3 regions of the Stenotrophomonas sp. PS02301 genome follow, and region 2 is predicted to be linked to each of the others. Evidence: predicted binding sites of a transcription regulator. Region 2 holds the regulator's gene; each other region holds the start of a gene.
What was found. Region 2 encodes FliA, which starts transcription of late flagellar genes. Its sites were predicted from a motif close to TAAAGTTTNNCNNNCNNNGGCCGATAA; they were not measured.
Positions count from the first base shown of each region.

Region 1: QMX81_RS11975 (GGDEF domain-containing protein) is a predicted target of FliA. The motif match lies at 1,671-1,697, and genes of this name have one in related genera.
Region 3: QMX81_RS16050 (chemotaxis protein CheW) is a predicted target of FliA. The motif match lies at 1,116-1,142, and genes of this name have one in related genera.

Region 1 covers NZ_JASCOO010000043.1:14,798-18,049, reverse strand. The annotation lists gene QMX81_RS11985 (tryptophan 2,3-dioxygenase family protein) at 32-910, opposite strand; gene QMX81_RS11980 (NAD-dependent epimerase/dehydratase family protein) at 982-1,620, opposite strand; gene QMX81_RS11975 (GGDEF domain-containing protein) at 1,753-3,252, shown strand, end outside.
Region 2 covers NZ_JASCOO010000013.1:7,850-11,101, reverse strand. The annotation lists gene flhF (flagellar biosynthesis protein FlhF) at 1-202, shown strand, start outside; gene QMX81_RS05465 (MinD/ParA family protein) at 189-1,076, shown strand; gene QMX81_RS05460 (RNA polymerase sigma factor FliA) at 1,073-1,819, shown strand; gene cheY (chemotaxis response regulator CheY) at 1,836-2,228, shown strand; gene QMX81_RS05450 (protein phosphatase CheZ) at 2,228-2,842, shown strand; gene QMX81_RS05445 (chemotaxis protein CheA) at 2,848-3,252, shown strand, end outside.
Region 3 covers NZ_JASCOO010000077.1:2,660-5,911, forward strand. The annotation lists gene QMX81_RS16040 (methyl-accepting chemotaxis protein) at 1-16, shown strand, start outside; gene QMX81_RS16045 (flagellar brake protein) at 199-978, shown strand; gene QMX81_RS16050 (chemotaxis protein CheW) at 1,194-1,685, shown strand; gene QMX81_RS16055 (hypothetical protein) at 1,859-2,242, shown strand; gene QMX81_RS16060 (methyl-accepting chemotaxis protein) at 2,339-3,252, shown strand, end outside.

The DNA.
Region 1 (3,252 bases), on a different contig from region 2:
TATGAATAGGCTTATTGCGGTCGATGCCGGATCAGGCGTCCGGCGGCATCGGGTCGTCGTTGCGGATGGTGGTGCGCACCTGGAACAGCTCCGGGAAGAAGGTCAGTTCCAGCGCCTGGCGCAGGAAGCCGACCCCGCTGGAGCCGCCGGTGCCGCGCTTGAAGCCGATCACCCGCATCACGGTGCGCATGTGGCGGAACCGCCACAGCTGGAAGGCCGTCTCCAGATCGACCAGGTCCTCGCACAGCGCGTATTCGCGCCAGAAGCGGTCGGTGTTCTGGTAGATCCGCTCGAACACCGGGTGCAGCGCATCGTCGGCCACGTGCGGCTGTTGCCAATCGCGCCCTTGATAGCCGGCCGGGACCGGATGGCCGAAGCGGGCCAGGTAGCGCAGGAACTCCTCGTACAGGCTGGGGGCATCAAGCACCTCCTGCAGTTGGGCCTGGCCGGCCGGGTCGTGCGAGAACACCTGCAGCATCTGCGCGTTCTTGTTGCCCAGCAGGAACTCGATGTAGCGGTACTGCAGCGACTGGAAGCCCGACGACGGGCCCAGCACATCGCGGAAGCCCATGTATTCGGAGGGGGTCAGCGTCTCCAGCACCGACCACTGCTCGGTCAGCTGGCGCAGCACCTGCTTGCTGCGCGCCAGCACCTTGCGGCACTGCCAGACCTCGTCGCGCTGCAGGAAGCCGATCGCCGCGCGCAGCTCGTGTGCCAGCAGCTTCAGCCACAGCTCGGAGGTCTGGTGCTGGATGATGAACAGCATTTCGTCATGGTGCGGCGGGTTGGACAGCGGCTGCTGGGCCGACAGCAGCTGATCCAGGCGCAGGTAACCGCCGTAGGTCAGCCGCCCCTCCAGATCGGTGTGGATACCAGCTTCGAGATCGCGTTGGTTCTTGTCGACGGACATGGCAGGGACCGCTAAAGGGGCTGAAAGGGTAGCGCAGTGGCCGGGGGGCCGCGCATCCGGCCGTCAGCGGCTCAGCGCGCCGCCAGATCGGCCGAACCCACGATCCTGACGCCGGGCGTCGGCACCGACGCCGCCTCGACCAGCGCGGCGGCAATCGTCCCGGCCGGATTGATCCGCCAGGCGCGCGGCAGGACCGGACCGAGCACCCCCAGCACCACGCTGGCCAGATGCTCGCCGGTGCGCCGCTCGGCACGCTCGCCCCCGATCAGCCCGGGGCGGACCAGGGTCAGGGAGGGGTAGCCCAGCTCCCGCAGGTCCTGCTCCAGCCGGCCTTTGACCTGGTTGTAGAAGAGCCGCGCGCCCGCATCGGCGCCCATCGCCGAGTTCAACGCGAAGGCATGCGCGCCGCGGGCGCGTGCCTGCTGTGCCACGGCCAGCGGAAAATCATGGTCGACCCGTGCGAACGCCTCCTGGCTGCCGGCCTGTTTGATCGTCGTACCGAGCGCGCAGATCACGGCATCCACCGCCCACCAGTCGGCCTCGCCCGGCAACTGTGCGAAGTCCACCACCGGGTTGAGCAGCGCTGCATCCGTGGTATCCAGCGCGCGGCGGGTCGGGGCGATCACCGCATCGCACCGGGGGTCGTCCAGTAGTTGCCGCAGCACATGACTGCCGACCAGTCCGGTCGCCCCCACCAGCATCACCTTCATCGCACTCTCCTGCCGTCGCCGTGCTTACCATCCTGCCATGCATGACCGGTTCAAGGCCGGCCCCACTGCGCCGATACTGTTCCCACCTCTCCACCGCTCCGGCTCCGGCCGTGCCCTGCAAGGATCTGCCGCATGACGGACCCGCACGACGCTCCCCCCAGCCCCGGCACCGCCGTCGGGCGGCTGCTGTCGCGGCGGCAGAGCGTGGGCACAGGGGTGGAGGCCGCCAGCGAGCCGGCGCCCGGCCCCAAGGGGGGCAGCAGCGCGATGCTGCAACGGTTGTTCGCCGGCATCGATGCGCCCGAGCCGCTGCTGGCCGCGTTCGCCAATGGCATGTCCACCCTGCCCGGCGAGCTGGGCGACATGGGCCTGCGCCTGCAGTCGGCGCAGCGCAGCGCGGATTGGGTCAGCTATGGCCGCGCGATGCGCCAGCTGATCGACAAGTACATCCGCACCATCGAACAGGAGACCCCGGATGGCCAGCCCGACAGCCTGCGCCTGCGCGAGCTGCTGCGGCATACCGTCGGGGTGACCGTGGCCAGCCTGCTGCAGAACATGCCCGAACTGCGCGAGGAGCCGGTGCAGCTGGCCGGTGAACTGCGCCACTGGCATCCCGGCCAGCCGCTGCAGCCGATCGAACAACGGCTGCGCGAGCTCTCGCACCAGATCGGCGTGCGCAGCGATGGCTGGCAGGAACAGCAGGAGCTGCTGCTGAGTCTGTTCGATCTGCTGTTGGACAACATCAGCGAGCTGCTGGATGACAGCAGCTGGCTGCACGGCCAGGTCCACGCGGTGCGTTCGCTGATCGGCGGCCCGCTGGATCGCGATTCGGTCGAACAGGCGCGTGCCAACCTGCGCGAGGTGATCTACAAGCAGGGGCTGCTCAAGCAGGGCATCGTCGAATCCAAGGCGGCGATGAAGAACGTCATGGGGGGCTTCATCGAGCGCCTGGACGGCATGGCGGTGAGCACGGGCGAATACCATGACCGGATCAGCAGCTACGCGCTGGCCCTGAAGGAAGCGCGCAGCATCGCCGACCTCAACCAGTTGCTGCAGGACGTGCTGCAGGACACCGGCCGGGTGCAGGATCAGGCCCTGCAGGCGCGCGATCACCTGGGCAATGCACGCCGTGAAGTGGAGCAGGCCGAACAGCGCATCGCCGAGCTGGAGCAGGAGCTGCGCGAGGTCTCCGGGTTGATCCGGACCGATCCGCTGACCGGTGCGCTCAACCGCCGCGGTCTGGATGAGCTGCTGGAGCGCGAACTGGCGCGTGCCGCCCGCCACGGCCATCCGCTGGCGCTGGCCCTGCTGGACCTGGACGATTTCCATCAGACCAATACCCTGCATGGCCATGCCGGTGGCGATGCGGTGCTTCGCCACCTGGTGACCGTCTGCCAGCTGCACCTGCGCAGCAGCGATGCCATCGCCCGGCTCGGCGGCGATGAGTTCGTCCTGCTGCTGCCGGAAACACCTGCAGCGGACAGCATGTCCACCCTGCTTCGGCTGCAGCGTTCGTTGGCGCAGCGGCCGCTGCCGCTGGACGAACAGCGCGTGCCGGTGCATTTCAGCGCCGGGCTGGCGCAATGGCAGCCGGGCGAGCCAGCCGAGGCGCTGCTGCGGCGTGCCGATGCG
Region 2 (3,252 bases):
GCTGGACGAAACCGGCCGCTTCGGTACCGCCCTGTCGGTGGCCGTGGATCACCGCCTGCCGATCACCTGGGTCACCGATGGCCAGGACGTTCCTGAAGACCTGCACCGTGCCAGTGCGGCCAATCTTGTACTTCGCCTTGAAGATTTGCGCCGCGCGGCCGATATGCCCTGCAACCCGGAGTTGAACCATGCCGTCGCGTGAGTACGCCAAGCTGACCAAGACCTTCCCGTTGTCGGCTACCCGAAGCCAGCCGCTGGGCCCGGTCCGCACCATCGCCGTCACCGGCGGCAAGGGCGGCGTGGGCAAAACGAACGTTTCGGCCAATCTGGCCGTGGCGCTGGCGGACATGGGCAAGCGCACGCTGCTGCTGGATGCCGACCTCGGCCTGGCCAACATCGACGTGATCCTCGGCCTGCAGCCGAAGGTGACCCTGGCCGACCTCGTCGCCGGGCGCTGCACGCTGGAAGAAGTGATCATGGAAGGCCCCGGCGGCGTGCTGGTGGTCCCGGCCGCCTCCGGTCGCCGCCACATGGCCGAGCTGCAGCCGGCCGAGCACGTCGGCCTGGTCAACGTGTTCTCCGAGCTCGAGCGCGAGCTGGACATCATGATCGTGGATACCGCCGCCGGCATCACCGATGGCGTGCTGACCTTCTGCCAGGCCGCACAGGACACCGTGGTGGTGGTCTGCGATGAGCCGGCCTCGATCACCGACGCCTACGCGCTGATCAAGGTCCTCTCGCGCGAGCGCGGCGTGGACCGGATCCAGGTGGTGGCCAACATGGTGCGCGACCCGAACGAAGGCCGCGTGCTGTACGAAAAGCTGAGCCGCGTCTGCGAGAAGTTCCTCGCCGATGTCTCGCTGAACTACCTGGGCTGCGTGCCGCAGGATGACTGGCTGCGCCTGTCGGTGCAGCGCCAGCAGCCGGTGGTGAAGGCCTACCCGTCCAGCCCGGCCGCCCTGGCGCTGACCGAGATCGCGCGCCGCACCGCCCGCTGGCAGGCCCCGACCGAGCCGCGTGGCGGGGTCGAATTCTTCCTGGAACGCATCCTCAAGCAACGCGGGGTGACGGTATGAAGGGCGCAGCACAATACAAAGAAGTCCAGCGGACCGCGGCCAACGAGTGCATTGCCCAGCACTCGGATCTGGTCCGCCGCATCGCCCATCATCTGGCAGCACGTCTGCCAGCCAGCGTGGAGGTCGACGACCTGATCCAGGCCGGCATGATGGGCCTGATCGAGGCCTCGCGCAGCTACGACGCCGACCAGGGCGCCTCGTTCGAAACCTACGCCTCGATCCGCATCCGCGGTTCGATGATCGATGAAATCCGCCGTGGCGACTGGGTGCCGCGCTCGGTGCACCGCCGCGCCCGGGATGCCGCCGCGACCATCCGTCGCCTGGAGCAGAGCACCGGCCGTGCCGCCAGCGCCACCGAAGTGGCCGCCGCGATGGACATGCCGCTGCCGGATTACCTGCGCCTGATGGAAGACGCCTCGCGGGGCCAGGTGCTGAGCCTGGAATCGCGGATCGAGGACCAGGGCGAGCTGGACACCGTCGCCCAGGGCGGCCCGACCCCGCAGCAGGTGCTGGAACGCGGCGAGTTCGGGCGTGAGCTGGGCAACGCGATCGGCCTGCTGCCCGAGCGCGAACAGCTGGTGCTGTCGCTGTACTACGAGCAGGAACTGAACCTGAAAGAGATCGGCGCCGTGTTGGGTGTCAGCGAATCGCGCGTGTGCCAGATCCATGGCCAGGCCGTGCTGCGCCTGCGGGGCCGGCTGAAGATCTTCGAGGCGGCAGACGCCGGCCTCGAGAACCATTGAAATCGAGGAAAGTGCTTTGAACAAGAACATGCGTATCCTGATCGTCGACGACTTCTCGACCATGCGTCGTATCGTCAAGAACCTGCTGGGCGATCTGGGCTTCACCAATACGGCCGAAGCCGAGGACGGGCATGCCGCGCTGGCGCTGTTGCAGAGCCAGCCGTTCGATTTCGTGGTCACCGACTGGAACATGCCGGTCATGACCGGCATCGACCTGCTCAAGGCCGTGCGTGCCGACGCCAAGCTCAAGACGCTGCCGGTGCTGATGGTGACCGCGGAAGCCAAGCGCGAGCAGATCATTGAAGCGGCGCAGGCCGGCGTGAACGGGTACATCATCAAGCCGTTCACCGCCCAGACCCTGGAAGAAAAGCTCGGCAAGATCTTCGAACGCCTGGCGGCGAGCGCCTGATGGAAACCCTGAGCGACAAATCCGCGCTGGTGCAGCGCCTGCAGGATGCCCTGGCCGCGCTGGAAAGCGGTGACGAAGCCGGTTGGCGCCGGGAAATCGACGCCCTCGCCGCGCTGCGCACGCAGCCGATGATGGCCGGCCTGAACCGCCTGGCCCGCGAGCTCGGCCAGGCCTTGGGCGAACTGCCCAGCCTGCCCAGCGAAGCCGGCGAGCTGGATGACGCCTGCGCGCGCCTGGACCACGTGGTGGCGATGACCGAACAGGCCACCCACCGCACGCTGGACCTGGCCGAAGAATGTCGCTCGCTCACCGAACAGCTGCGCGCCAACGGGTTGACGCCCGACCAGGGCCAGCAACTGGACCGGATCCGCCACAACCTCACCGAAATCGCGCTGACCCAGAGCTACCAGGACCTGACCGGGCAGATCATCCGCCGCGTGGTCGGGATCGTGCGTCGCGTGCATGAGGGCTTCGGTGCGCTCGGCCTGCCCCCGCAGGAAGACGAGAACAAGCGCGACAACAACGGCCTGGCCGGCCCGGCCCTGAAGGGCCTGGATCGCCATGCGGTGTCACAGAACGACGCCGACGACCTGCTCTCGGACCTGGGACTGTAACGATCATGAGTGCTGTGCCAGACGATATCGCTGCCGACTTCATCCTCGAGGCCCAGGAAATCCTGGATCGCCTCGGCGAACAGCTGGTGTCGCTGGAGCAGGCGCCCCAGGATGCCGACCAGCTCAACGCCGTGTTCCGTGGCTTCCACACGCTCAAGGGCGGTGCCGGCTTCCTCGGCATCCAGGCGATGGTCGAGCTGTGCCACGCCGCCGAGGAAACCCTCGGCATGGCCCGCTCCGGCCAGGCCACGCTGCAGGCCCACCACTTCGATGCGGCCCAGCAATCGCTGGATTACCTGCAGTCGATGCTGGATTCGGTCTCGGCCGGGACCGAGCCGGGCTACGCCCCGCCGGAGCTGATCGCCCAGTTCGACGTCAGCGGGCCGGCCACGCCGGCGCCGGCGGCTGCC
Region 3 (3,252 bases), on a different contig from region 2:
GTGGCAGGAATTCTGATCGCGTTCGGCACGTGATCGATCGACCTTCGACACCCCGCTCCGGCGGGGTGTCGTCGTTTCGCCGGTGCCATGCCACGCCACAGCCGCACAATTCCCCTACATAAATGTGAACTACTGCCGATAAACGGACTGAGCCCCGGCATCTACGCATGCCAGCACCCGCCCAACTCAGCAGATTCCATGTCCGAAGGCAGCCTCGACGCACACGACCGATCCCATGCCGCGCACGACGACGGCACGGATGACAGGTACCTGGTCCGCAATCCCCGCCAGATCCGGCAGTTGCTGCAGGCGCTGATCGACCAGCGTTCGTTGATCAACGCCCATCTGGGCGGCCGCGATCAATCCTTCCCCACCGCGGTGCTGGAACTGGACGAAGACGACGATTGGCTGCTGCTGGACGGCAGCCCGTCCGAGCCCGCCAACCGCGCCGCCGAAGACGCCGGCCACCTGCTCTGCTTCGCCCAGCTGGACCGGGTGATGGTGCGCTTCCGCCTGGATGGCCTGGAACGCGTTCGCAACGAAGGGCATGTTGCTTTCCGCGTGCCCTTCCCCGACGAGCTGGTGCACCTGCAGCGCCGCGAACTGTACCGGCTGGAAACGCCGATCACCGATTCGCCCCACCTGCAGTTCCCGATCAACGAAGACCGCAGTGAGATCCTGCAGTTGCGCGTGGTGGACATCAGCGGCGGCGGCCTGGCCGTCACGGTGCCGGTGGACTGCAACGTATTCTCCCTGCAGAAACGCTACGCCGCCCAGCTCGACCTCCCCGACGGCAGCCCGCTGCATGTCTCGCTGATCGTCTGCAACCAGTTGGCGGTCAAGCTGCCCAACGGTGTCGAGATGAAGCGCATCGGCATGCGCTTCGACGACCTCCCGCGCGGTGGCGACAGCGCGATCCAGCGCTACATCTTCCGCATCGACCGGCAGCGCAGTGCGAGGAAGAATGGGGAGAGTTGATGGCTGCCTCAACTGCTCGGCGGTTTGATGCTGCGTGACCGGGTCGGCGCGGGTGGGTTGGCGGGACACGCCCCCACCCACACCAGCCCAGCCGCCGAACGCAGCACCGCCAACGCCGTTGCTCTCGCCAAGCACCCTAAAGTCGCCCCCGGCCAGGCCGATATCCAGCGTGACCCCCGGTTATTCGACCGCCACGCCCGACCCAGGACCCCTCGATGAACGACAAGAATACCAACGCCGCCAGCGACGGCGGCGAATACCTCAGCTTCACCCTCGGCGCCGAGCACTACGGCGTGGACATCCTTAAAGTCCAGGAAATCCGCGGCTACGACTCCGTCACCCGCGTCCCCGATGCCCCGGACTACATCAAAGGCGTCATCAACCTGCGCGGCACCATCGTCCCCGTCATCGACCTGCGCCTCAAGCTGCGCCTGGAAAATGCCACCTACGACGCCTTCACCGTCATGATCGTGCTCAACGTCGAAGACCGCGTCGTCGGCATCGTCGTCGACAGCGTCTCCGACGTCATCCCGCTGGCTGCCGATCAGATCCGCCCGACGCCCGAGTTCGGCGCCGCCGTCGATACCCGCTTCATCTCCGGCATCGGCACCCAGGACGATCGCATGCTGATCCTGCTGGATATCGAAACCCTGCTCGACAGCGCCGACATGGGCCAGGCCCCGGTCATCGACGACGTCGCAGCCTGAGACATACGTCACAGAACAAAGCGCTGTCTGCGCCCGGTACGTACCGTGGCGGCCGCTGACGAAAAAACGTGCTTCAGTTCCGCCCGGACCGGCCGATAGCTGGTTTCAGAACCCGGCTGCACTGGATCGCCCATGGCCGGGCCAACTGCCCATATCCCCGGAGAATCTTCCCGATGAAGTCCCTGCTTGCCCTGTTCTCGGTCGCCGTGATCGCCTCTTCCACCTCTACTGCATTCGCCCAGTCCGGTGAAATGATTCCGCCGGAAATGGCCCCGCGCTCGGTCGGCAAGGACGGCATGGTCTGCGGCAAGGTCGAAAAGGCCCGGTACGCCGAAGGCTCTGAAGGCCAGCCGACCTTCCTGTACATGGGCGGCGCTTTCCCGCGCCACACCTTCTCGGCCCGCATCGCCGGCGCCAACCGCGACAAGTTCAGCTTCCCGCTGGAATCGCTGGAAGGCAAGACCGTCTGCGTGATCGGCAAGATCGCCCGCGATGCCTCGCGCGCTGAAATCGAAGTCAGCTCGCCGGCCGGCCTGAAGCTGGCCAACATCAAGTAATTCCCCGTACGCCCTGCCACGCCGGCCCAGGCCGGCGTGGTCGCTGCAACCGGCCCCGACGGCCGGACGCGTTTGCCACTGGAGACCGCACCTGCCATGCCGTGGATCAACAACCTCAAACTGATGCCCAAGTTGATGCTGACTTTCGGCGTCCTCCTGCTGGTAATGCTGCTGCAGGGCATCGTGGCCTATCGTGGCCTGCACTCACTCAACAACGTCACCACCGAACTGGCCGGACCCCGGATGGACAGCATCCGCATGGCCGGCGAGCTGCGTGGCATGGTCGGCGAGTACCGCAACTCCGCTTACCAGGGCCTCATCCGCGCCAGCGATGACGTCAAGGCCGAAGCCAAGTCCCGCGCGGCGGAGCTTCGCACCCAGATCGATGCCTCGATCAAAAAATACCCCGCGCTGATCGACAATCCGCAGCAGAAGAAGCTGTTTGACACCTTCGCCAAGGATTGGACGGACTCGCTGGCGTCCTACGACGCCGTCACCGAAATGCTCGAGCTGGACCTGCCCGACGATGCCGTGGACACCTTTGTCGGTGAAACCCGCGCCAAGCATCGCAAGGCCTCGGCCGCGCTCGAAGCGCTGATCGCCGAAGACAACCGCCTCTCGCGCGCCTCCCGCGAAGAAGCCGAATCCACTTATGCCGCCTCGGCCACGCTGACCGTCGTCACCCTGCTCGGCGGCGCCGCCCTGGGCCTGGTGCTGGTGTATCTGTTTGCCCGTTCACTGGTGGGCAGCATGCGCGGCGCCGTCTCGGTCGCCAACGATGTGGCCAGCGGCAAGCTGGACGGCCATATCGATGTCAGCCGCAAGGATGAAGTCGGCGATCTGCTGCAGGCCATGCAGCGCATGCAGCGCGATCTGCGCGAGCGTACCGAAACCGACCAGGCCATCGCCCGCGAGAACCTGCGCATCCGGACTGCGCTGGATTACAGCTCCACTGGCGTCTACCTGACCGATGCGCACCACACCATCGTGTACAGCAACCGCGCCCTGCA